DNA from 4 places in the Aquamicrobium terrae genome. Region 1 is predicted to be linked to each of the others. Evidence: riboswitches for the same ligand, from Rfam matches in the RefSeq annotation. Region 1 holds a riboswitch; each other region holds the start of a gene.

Region 1 (2,192 bases):
CTGAAATATCGCTGGGCCTGGGAAAAGTACCTGTCGGGCTGCAACAACCACTGGATGCCGACCGAGGTTTCCATGCAGGCCGACATCGCGCTGTGGAAGTCCGCCGACGGGCTGACCGACGACGAGCGGCGCATGATCAAGCGCAATCTCGGTTTCTTCGCCGCGTCCGAATCGCTGGTGGCGAACAACATCGTGCTGGCCATCTACCGCCACCTGACCAACCCCGAATGCCGCCAGTACCTGCTGCGCCAAGCCTTCGAGGAGGCGATCCACACCCACACCTTCCAGTATATCGTGGAAAGCCTGTCGCTGGACGAGGGCGAGCTGTTCAACATGTACCGCGAGGTGCCGTCGATCACCGAAAAGGCGGCCTGGGCGCTGAAGCACACGCAGAACCTCGACGACCCCGATTTCAAGACCGGCACTCCGCAAGCCGACCAGTCGTTCCTGCGCGACCTCGTGGCCTTCTACGTCATCTTCGAGGGCATGTGGTTCTACACCGGCTTCGCGCAGATCCTGTCGCTCGGCCGCCGCAACAAGATGGTCGGCATCGCCGAGCAGTACCAGTACATATTGCGCGACGAATCGATCCATCTGAATTTCGGCATCGACGTCATCAACCAGATCAAGCTGGAGAACCCGCATCTGTGGACCAGGGCGTTCCAGGACGAGGTGCGCGGCATGATCCTCGACGCCGCCGAGCTGGAAGCCGCCTACGGCCGCGATACGATGCCGCGCGGCTTCCTCGGCCTCAACGCGGGGCTTTGCGAACAATATATGCACTTCATCGCCAACCGGCGCTGCGCCCAGCTCGGCCTCGCCCCGGTGTTCGCCGAGGCCGAAAACCCGTTCCCGTGGATGAGCGAGGCGATGGACCTGAAGAAGGAGAAGAACTTCTTCGAGACCCGCGTCATCGAATACCAGAACGGCGGCGCACTGGCCTGGGACTGACGGCGGGCGGGGCCTAGGATGAAGGACATCGCCTGTCGTCTTTGCGCCGAGGCGATGTCGTTTTCTCATGCCCCTTGCCGGCGCGAATGGTGTTTAGATCAGCTTGCTTAAGGTGCCTGACCGCTTCGCGCGGAAGGGAGAATTGGGAAGCCGGTGCCCTTGAGAAAAGGAAATCCGGCGCTGCCCCCGCAACGGTAGCGGAGCCCAAACCTCGACGGTGAGCCACTGGGGAGACTTCCCCGGGAAGGTGTCGAGGCGGTCCCGAAAGGGACGGCTCCGGAGCCCGGAAACCAGCCTTGGGCGCATAGGTCTCGACTGATCGCGGTGGGCGGTCAAGGAGCGAATGGCATGCGATCCGGTTTCCGGGCGCGAGCGGGTGCCGTTCCTTCCCCAAATCACCACCAAGTTCAGTCCTTTGGCGAGGACAGGACATGGACGCCCGTAATGAAATGCTCAGGCTGATGCGCGCCCGCCGGCAAGGCTGGTCGCTGGAGCAGCCCTTCTACACCGATCCCGATTTCTTCAAGCTCGACATGGAGCTGATCTGGTATCGCGACTGGCTGTTCGTCGGCCATGATTGCGAGGTGGCGAAGCCCGGCAGCTTCTTCACCGTGCAGGTGGGCACCTATCCTGTGGTGGTGGTGCGCGATCGCGAGGGCAGGATCAGGGCGTTCCACAACTCCTGCCGCCATCGCGGCAGCCGCGTGTGCACGGCCAGCAAGGGAACCTCGGCGCGGCTCGTCTGTCCTTACCACCAGTGGACCTACGACCTCGACGGCAAGCTGCTGTTCGCCCGCCAGATGGCCGAGGATTTCGACCCGTCCGCCCATTCGCTCAAGCCCGTCGCCTGCGAGAGCGTGGCCGGCTACGTCTTCATCTGCCTCGCCGACGAACCGGCCGATTTCCAGCCGTTCCGCACCCTGATGGAGCCCTATTTCGCGCCGCACAAGCTTGCCGAGGCGAAGGTCGCCTATGAATCGACCATCATCGAGAAGGGCAACTGGAAGCTGGTGTGGGAGAACAATCGCGAGTGCTACCATTGCGCCGGCAACCATCCGGAACTGTGCAAGACCTTTCCGGAAGCACCCAGCGTCACCGGCATCAACGGCGCCGAAAGCGACCCCGAAATGGTGGCGCATTGGCAAAAATGCGAGGCGGCGGGCCTGCCGGCGCGCTTCCGCATCGACGAAGCCGGCCAGTTCCGCGCCACCCGCGCGCCGCTGCTGCGCGATGCGGTGAGC
Region 2 (2,192 bases), 1.1 Mb from region 1:
AATTGCTCGTTGTCGTCATAGCGCAGGCCGGTATCGACAGTGAGGCGCTCATACTCGAACGAATATTGGCCGAATACCGCGACAAGGTCCCGCTTCGTCTCCGCATAGGGCACCCCGGATACGGCGCTGTTCTTCACCGAGTCGCGATAGGCTTCGACGCCACCCTGGACGATATGGTGCGTGGCTCCGAGATCGAACTGCTTCTGGGTGGTCGCAAGCAGGCCGTAACGAAGCGTGTCGAAGTCGTCGCCGGCAACGCCATCCTGGGAAATGGAAGCGTAGTCGAGGGCTGTCGACAGTTCGACAGTCGAGGTCCAGCTCTCCGAATGGTCGAGCCGCGCGCCGAGCCGGCCGGAGAAATTGTCGGTGTGCGAGACGTTGCCGAACGGATCGTTGTCGAACTCGTTCCTGCCCCGCGTGTAAAGGCCGTCGGTGTAGATCGCGCCCGCCGCCATTTCCTTCGACAGGGAAAAATTGACCGAGCCTCTGGTGAAGCCGTCCTTGTCGAGGTCATGGCCGGGCGAGAGGCGGTAGTCGTAGCCTTGGGTGCCGAGGATGCTCGCGCCGAAGGAGTAGCGCAGGCCATCTTCGGTACCGCCTCCGACATTGCCCGATAGCGTGCCGCCCCAAGGGTGCATGATACCGGCCGTCACGCTGCCGCAGGCGCTTTTGCCCTCGGGACAGGGACCGCCCTGCTTGGTGATGATGTTGATGATGCCGCCAATGGCGTCGGCGCCATACTGCGCCGAATGGCCGCCTCTGGCGATTTCGATGCGATCGATGGAATCGAGCGGGATGCTGGAAAGGTTGAGTGTGCCCGCAGTGGCCGATGCGGCACGCACGCCGTTGACCAGTATGAGCGTCTGGGCCGCGCTGGCTCCGCGCAGCGACAGGCTGGAATCGGCGCCGAGGCCGCCATTCGATGTGGCGGTTATGCCCGGCTGGGTCTTCAGTAGGGAGAGCAAATCGAGCGCCGCCGATTTCCTGATCTCTTCTTCGCCGATCACCGTCACCGACGACGTTGAACGCTCGAGCGACGAAGCGCGCCGCAGCGGCGTGGTCACCACGATCGTGTCGAGCTGGATGGTGTCGTCGTCGCTGTTCGCGGATTGCTGTGCCCAGCCCGGGCCGGTCAGCGCCAGCGCGCATACGCCTGCGGCCAGAATTGTCGTTCTCATGGTCCTTACCCCCGAATGCCGGGCGTCTCGCGCCGGCGATTTCCACTTCAACCGCGGACCGGAAGGGCAGGGGGATCGCATGTTCCACCCGGCAGCCGTAAGGCACGCGGCAACACCTTGTCGTGTCACCGCAGCGGACGGCCGCGCCTGATCCCACCCCGTGATCAAGCATGGGTGACCGGAACCGGCAGGTCTCCTGACTTCCGCGTCGTCGCCTCCCGCCGCCTTCCCGGACCGTTGCGGCCCAGTGGCATATCGGGGAGAGGCTCGGCGGCTACAGTTGCGGGGGCAGTCGCGGCTTTGCCGATCGCTCGGCTGACCGTGTTCCCTTTTGATCCGTATGTGGAACCGATTCCAGGAGCGACGCTAACCACTGCCCGGCGGGCCTGTCAATTCCGGCAGCGGTGGCCAATGGTCCAGTTGCGGCATGGGTCGTCCTTGCGGGCCGGGGAAAATTCCGCTACGTCGCCGCTTTGCTGACGGGAGCAGGGCCTTGACCGACCACCAAGCCGATGTCGCCATCATCATGGGCAGCCAGTCCGACTGGGCGACCATGCGCCACTCCGCCGAAACGCTGGCCGAACTCGGCGTCTCCCACAAGAGCCTGATCGTTTCCGCCCACCGCACGCCGCAGCGGCTCTACGACTTCGCCCACGGCGCCAAGGCGGCCGGCCACAAGGTGGTGATCGCCGGTGCCGGCGGTGCGGCGCATCTGCCGGGCATGACGGCGGCGATGACGCCGCTGCCGGTGTTCGGTGTGCCGGTGGAATCGAAGGCGCTGTCGGGGCAGGATTCGCTGTTGTCGATCGTGCAGATGCCGGCCGGCATCCCGGTCGGCACGCTGGCCATCGGCAAGGCGGGGGCGGTCAATGCGGCGCTGCTGGCCGCCGCCGTCTTGGCGCTCACCGATGCGGCGCTTGCCGGACGGCTGGAAGCCTGGCGCGCGGCGCAGACGGACAAGGTTGCCCTCGAACCGAAGGATGATGCGTGATGCTGACGCCCGGATCGACCATC
Region 3 (2,192 bases), 490 kb from region 1:
CGAGACCCCACAGGCAGTAGGTGTACTGGATGTTGCCGTAGTTCAGCAGCCGCACGAAGGTGTCGTCCACCTGCCGCTCCTGCGCCGCGAGCTTCATGATCTCGCTGCGGTAATCGGCGATCACGGCCATCTGGCCGTGCGACAGGCTGGCGATCGGTATGCCCTGGATTTCGGCCGGATTGATCCGCCGATGCGCCTCAGCCGCAGGTGAAGCAAGGCAGGTCGCGAAAACCGCAACAAGAAACGCGGCACGCGCCGAGAAGGGAGCGTGCCGCGTCATGGCATTTCTCAGGCCGTCCGGGCGCGTGCGCCGGGCAGGGCGCGCTCGGCAACCGCGCCGAAGGCAAGGCCGATCACCGTCCACAGCACGGCATGCATGCCGAGCGAGGAGGTGCGGAAGCGCCAGAGCAGGTCGGCCGAATAGCCTTCCGGAATCTCGTTCACCGTCGGCAGCGCATATTGGGCGATGGCGATGATGACGATGAAGGCAAGGCCGCCGGCGATTCCCGCGTTCCAGCCGCCGAGCTGGCTCCACAGGCGCCGCGCCAGCACCACGGCGACGGCAGCCGCGATGATGGACACGATCAGCATGATGAAGAACAGTTCCGTGCGCGCGCCGATCGTTTCAGGGTTGCCGACAGCCGGCGGCGTTGCCGGGTATTTCAGCGCCGGCACCAGCACCACGGCGATGAAGGCGGCGACGGCCAGCAGCCCGGCGGTGGCGCGCGGACCCAGGGTGACCGCACGCCCATAGACATAGGCGAAGACGAGGGAGAACAATCCGCCGATGGCGGCGCCGTAGACGACCGAGCCGGTCAGCAGGCCGAGGCCCGCCTGCGTCTCGCGGCTGACCAGTTCCTCCTCTTCCTCGGCGGGCTCGCCGGAGGCGGCAGCCATCGCTTCTTCATAGGCGATGGCGCTGTCGATATGCGGCTCCCCGTAGATACGGGCGAATCCGAACGCGAAAAGTCCAGCGAGGATGCCGACCAGCATCCCGCGAAGCAGAAGATTTCCAACCATGGCGCTATGCTTTCAGTGGCAGGGGAAGCCGAGGAGGTGGCGCGCGTCATGAACGAATTCATGCGTGCTCAGGCTCGAGAACAGGGTGGTGGCCCCTTCTTCCGCGCCGACGAAATAGATGGCCAGCACCATGAGCAACCCGCCGAAAACGGCCCATGGCATGATTTCGCGCACCGGAATCGGACGGATTTCCGGTGCGAATGTGATGTCAGACATTGTGCTTCTCCCTGGGATACTGCGTCCCGTCATTGCAAGCTGGGGAGACGGACCAAGGCCTGACTTCCGGCATTATGCCGATCACAGTGGCGCGACCGCGCTGGATTTTCACCAGCTTCCAGATCCGTAACCTTTGCCGACACTAGTCGCCGTCATGTATGGCTGTCAATCAAGCGAAGGAGGATGCATGGCAGGGCGGCTGACGCTGGTGTGCTGCGGCGCGACGGAGGCGACCCGGCGCGGGGCTTTTCCGCGTGACGAGCCGCTGGAGCCTGCTGCCCTTGCACAGGCGCAGAAGCTGGCCGGGAACCTGCCTCGCGCCGACCGCGTATGGCATGGCCCCGCCCTGCGCGCCGTCCAGACCGTTGCCGCCCTCGGCCTGCACGGGGAGGCGGTGGAGGCCCTTCGCGACCAGGATTTCGGCACCTGGGCCGGGCGCAGGCTTGCCGAACTCGATCCGGCGGACCTGGCGGCATGGGTGTCCGACCCGGCAACCGCGCCGCATGGCGGTGAATCGCTGAACGACCTCAGGCATCGCGTGTCGGCCTTGCTGAAAGAGAGCCTCGGCCTGTCCGGGCATACGCTCGCGGTCACCCACCCGTCGGTCATCCGCGCCGCTGTCTGTGCGGTGCTTGAGGCCCCGCCGCAAGGTTTCTGGTCGGTCGATGTCGAGCCGCTTGGCCTGACCCGGTTCACCACCGACGGACGCCGCTGGGCCTTGCGGATCGCGTCGCTCTAGCGCCGCTTATCCGGCCCGCGCCGCCGCCAGTGCCTTCGGCATTTCCTCGGCCAGAACATCGAGTTCGTGGTCGAGCCCGACGCTGATGCGGATGCAGCGGTCCAGCCCCGCCACCATCGGCTTGCGGATGAACACGCCGCGCGCCAGCAGCGCCTCCATCAGTTTCAGCGCGAAGGCTCCGTCGCGGCCGCAGTCCACGGCGACGAAATTCGTTGCG
Region 4 (2,192 bases), on a different contig from region 1:
CCGCCAGCACGACGATGCCGGCCGGCCAGCGCCACCACAGGCGCGCCATGGAATGCTGGCCGGCAGCGGCAATCGTCACTTGGCGATACCCAGATCCACCAGCGCGTCGGCCAGCACCTCGATGCCGGACACGGTGCGCATGGTGGCATCCATGGCATGCGCATCCATCACCACGATGCGGTTGTTCTTCACCGCCTCCATCTGGCTGGCGACCGGATCAGTCTTGAGGAACTCGAGCTTCTTTTCATGGTCGTCAGCGGGGAAGCGGCGGCGATCCATCCTGGCGATGATGATGATCGTCGGGTTGGCCTTGGCGATGGTTTCCCAACCCACGACCGGCCATTCCTCATCGGATTCCACGATGTTCCTGATGCCGAGCTTGTCCAGCATATAGGCCGGTCCGCCCTTGCGGCCGGCGACATAGGGATCGATGTTCATGTCGGCACTGGAGAACCAGAACACGGCCGAAACGTCCTTGAGATCGAGGGCTTTTGCACGCTCGACCGCGTCCGCTTCACGCTTCACGAGATCGGCGACGACTTCGTCGCCCTTGTCCTGCACGTCGAAGATTTCGGCAAGCTCGCGCACGCCCTGATGGATGGTTTCGGTCGAGAAGGCGGCGGTGCGAGTGCCGTCGACGCCGACCGAATTGTCCTTGGCCACGCAATCGGCAGGCATCACATAGGTGGGGATACCGACCTCGTGGAACTGCTCGCGGGTCGCCACAATGCCTTCCGGCCCGACATGCCAGATGAACTGGACAGCGACGAGATCGGGTTTTTTCGCCACGACGCTCTCGAAGCTAGGATCGTTGTCGGCCAGCCGCTCGATTTTGTCGTTGATCGACTTGTGCTCGGGCAGCACGTCGGTGAACCAGACGGAGGTGCCCGTCACCTTGTCGCCGAGGCCCAACGCATAGAGCGCCTCGGTGGCGGCCTGCCCGACGGTCACGGTGGTGGCCGGCGCCTTGTCGAAGGTGATCGTCTCGCCGCAATTCTCCAGCGTGAGCGGATATTTCGTGGGCTCGGCGGCCGCATGGGCCGTGAGCAGCGCAAGGCTAGCGGCAGCAAGTGCCAGATGCGGGAAGGTCATGACGCGAAGTTCTCCGATCGGTTTGCAGCGGGGAACGGAGGCTTCGGGCGGGGAACGCAATGAAACGCCACGCATCCGCAAGGATGCGGCAGACAGCCTGATCGGGCAGGGACGGCTTCATCGACAACCTCTCCCGGGCACCCCGCCCGGCATGTTCAGTTCCAGGTGTCGGCAGGTCTCCTGACTGACGGATCAACATCCCTCCCCACCTTCCCGGGCCGAAGCCCAGTGGCATTTTTTGGGGAGCGGACTCACCGCCTACAGTTGCGGGGGCAGTTTCGTTTCGCAGGTTCCTGAAGAAGCCTGCGGCGAATTCCCTCTTCGTTCCTTTCGGAAACCGACGCCCGTTCGTATCGCATCCTGGCGCAGCATTTCAAGCCGAGAAAAGCCATTCCCCCAGATGTCGCTTACGGCAGAGGCGACGCCTTGCCGAAACCGGCGGGCGCGGGCTCAGCGCAGTAGGTGGATAGAAGAAGGGGAGGGCGTAAGGAACACGGTATCGCCGGTTGCGAACAATCCTGCTTCCGCCGGGTTGGGGCTGTCGACCAGCCAATTGCCGAGACCTTCGATCTCGACCAGATATTCGGCGATGTTGCCGAGGAACATGACGCGGCGCACCGTGCCGCGGAAATCGCCCTTGTCCCCGGCAAGATGGATCGCTTCCGGCCGGACGACGGCGGTGACGGTCGTGCCGGCTTCGAGGTCGGGCATCTCGCGCACGCCGATGCGCACGCCGTTGATGTCGACCGCATCCCCCGACAGGATTTTCACCGGCACGAAATTCGCCTTGCCGATGAAGTCGGCGACGAAGCGGCTCGCCGGCCGGGCATAGATTTCGTGCGGCGTGCCGAGCTGCTCGACCACGCCGGCATTCATCACCACGATCTCGTCGGAGATGCTCATCGCCTCGACCTGATCATGGGTGACATAGATCGAGGTGATGCCGACGCGCTGCTGCAACTCGCGGATCTCGACCCGCATCTGCTCGCGCAGCTTGGCGTCCAGATTGGACAGCGGCTCGTCGAACAGCAGCACCTTCGGCTCCATGACGATGCAGCGGGCAAGCGCCACGCGCTGCTGCTGGCCGCCGGAAAGCTGGT

The links. Region 1 has a riboswitch for cobalamin ahead of ACVCNR_RS13125 (aromatic ring-hydroxylating oxygenase subunit alpha). Riboswitches for the same ligand answer to the same signal wherever they lie in the genome.
Region 2: another riboswitch for cobalamin. It lies ahead of ACVCNR_RS07845 (TonB-dependent receptor plug domain-containing protein); the one in region 1 lies ahead of ACVCNR_RS13125 (aromatic ring-hydroxylating oxygenase subunit alpha).
Region 3: another riboswitch for cobalamin. It lies ahead of ACVCNR_RS15565 (CbtB domain-containing protein); the one in region 1 lies ahead of ACVCNR_RS13125 (aromatic ring-hydroxylating oxygenase subunit alpha).
Region 4: another riboswitch for cobalamin. It lies ahead of ACVCNR_RS23345 (ABC transporter substrate-binding protein); the one in region 1 lies ahead of ACVCNR_RS13125 (aromatic ring-hydroxylating oxygenase subunit alpha).

What each region holds. Positions count from the first base shown of each region.
Region 1 is NZ_JBRKLZ010000001.1:2,675,071-2,677,262, reverse strand. Features, by position in the region: gene ACVCNR_RS13130 (ribonucleotide-diphosphate reductase subunit beta) at 1-951, shown strand, start outside; cobalamin riboswitch at 1,045-1,264, shown strand; gene ACVCNR_RS13125 (aromatic ring-hydroxylating oxygenase subunit alpha) at 1,383-2,192, shown strand, end outside.
Region 2 is NZ_JBRKLZ010000001.1:1,548,796-1,550,987, reverse strand. Features, by position in the region: gene ACVCNR_RS07845 (TonB-dependent receptor plug domain-containing protein) at 1-1,178, opposite strand, end outside; cobalamin riboswitch at 1,348-1,546, opposite strand; gene purE (5-(carboxyamino)imidazole ribonucleotide mutase) at 1,672-2,169, shown strand; gene ACVCNR_RS07835 (5-(carboxyamino)imidazole ribonucleotide synthase) at 2,169-2,192, shown strand, end outside.
Region 3 is NZ_JBRKLZ010000001.1:3,161,597-3,163,788, forward strand. Features, by position in the region: gene ACVCNR_RS15555 (hypothetical protein) at 1-280, opposite strand, end outside; gene ACVCNR_RS15560 (CbtA family protein) at 289-1,020, opposite strand; gene ACVCNR_RS15565 (CbtB domain-containing protein) at 1,033-1,236, opposite strand; adenosylcobalamin (AdoCbl) riboswitch at 1,284-1,364, opposite strand; gene ACVCNR_RS15570 (histidine phosphatase family protein) at 1,424-1,975, shown strand; gene ACVCNR_RS15575 (pyridoxal phosphate-dependent aminotransferase) at 1,982-2,192, opposite strand, start outside.
Region 4 is NZ_JBRKLZ010000003.1:55,366-57,557, reverse strand. Features, by position in the region: gene ACVCNR_RS23350 (FecCD family ABC transporter permease) at 1-49, opposite strand, end outside; gene ACVCNR_RS23345 (ABC transporter substrate-binding protein) at 76-1,092, opposite strand; cobalamin riboswitch at 1,246-1,449, opposite strand; gene ACVCNR_RS23340 (ABC transporter ATP-binding protein) at 1,543-2,192, opposite strand, start outside.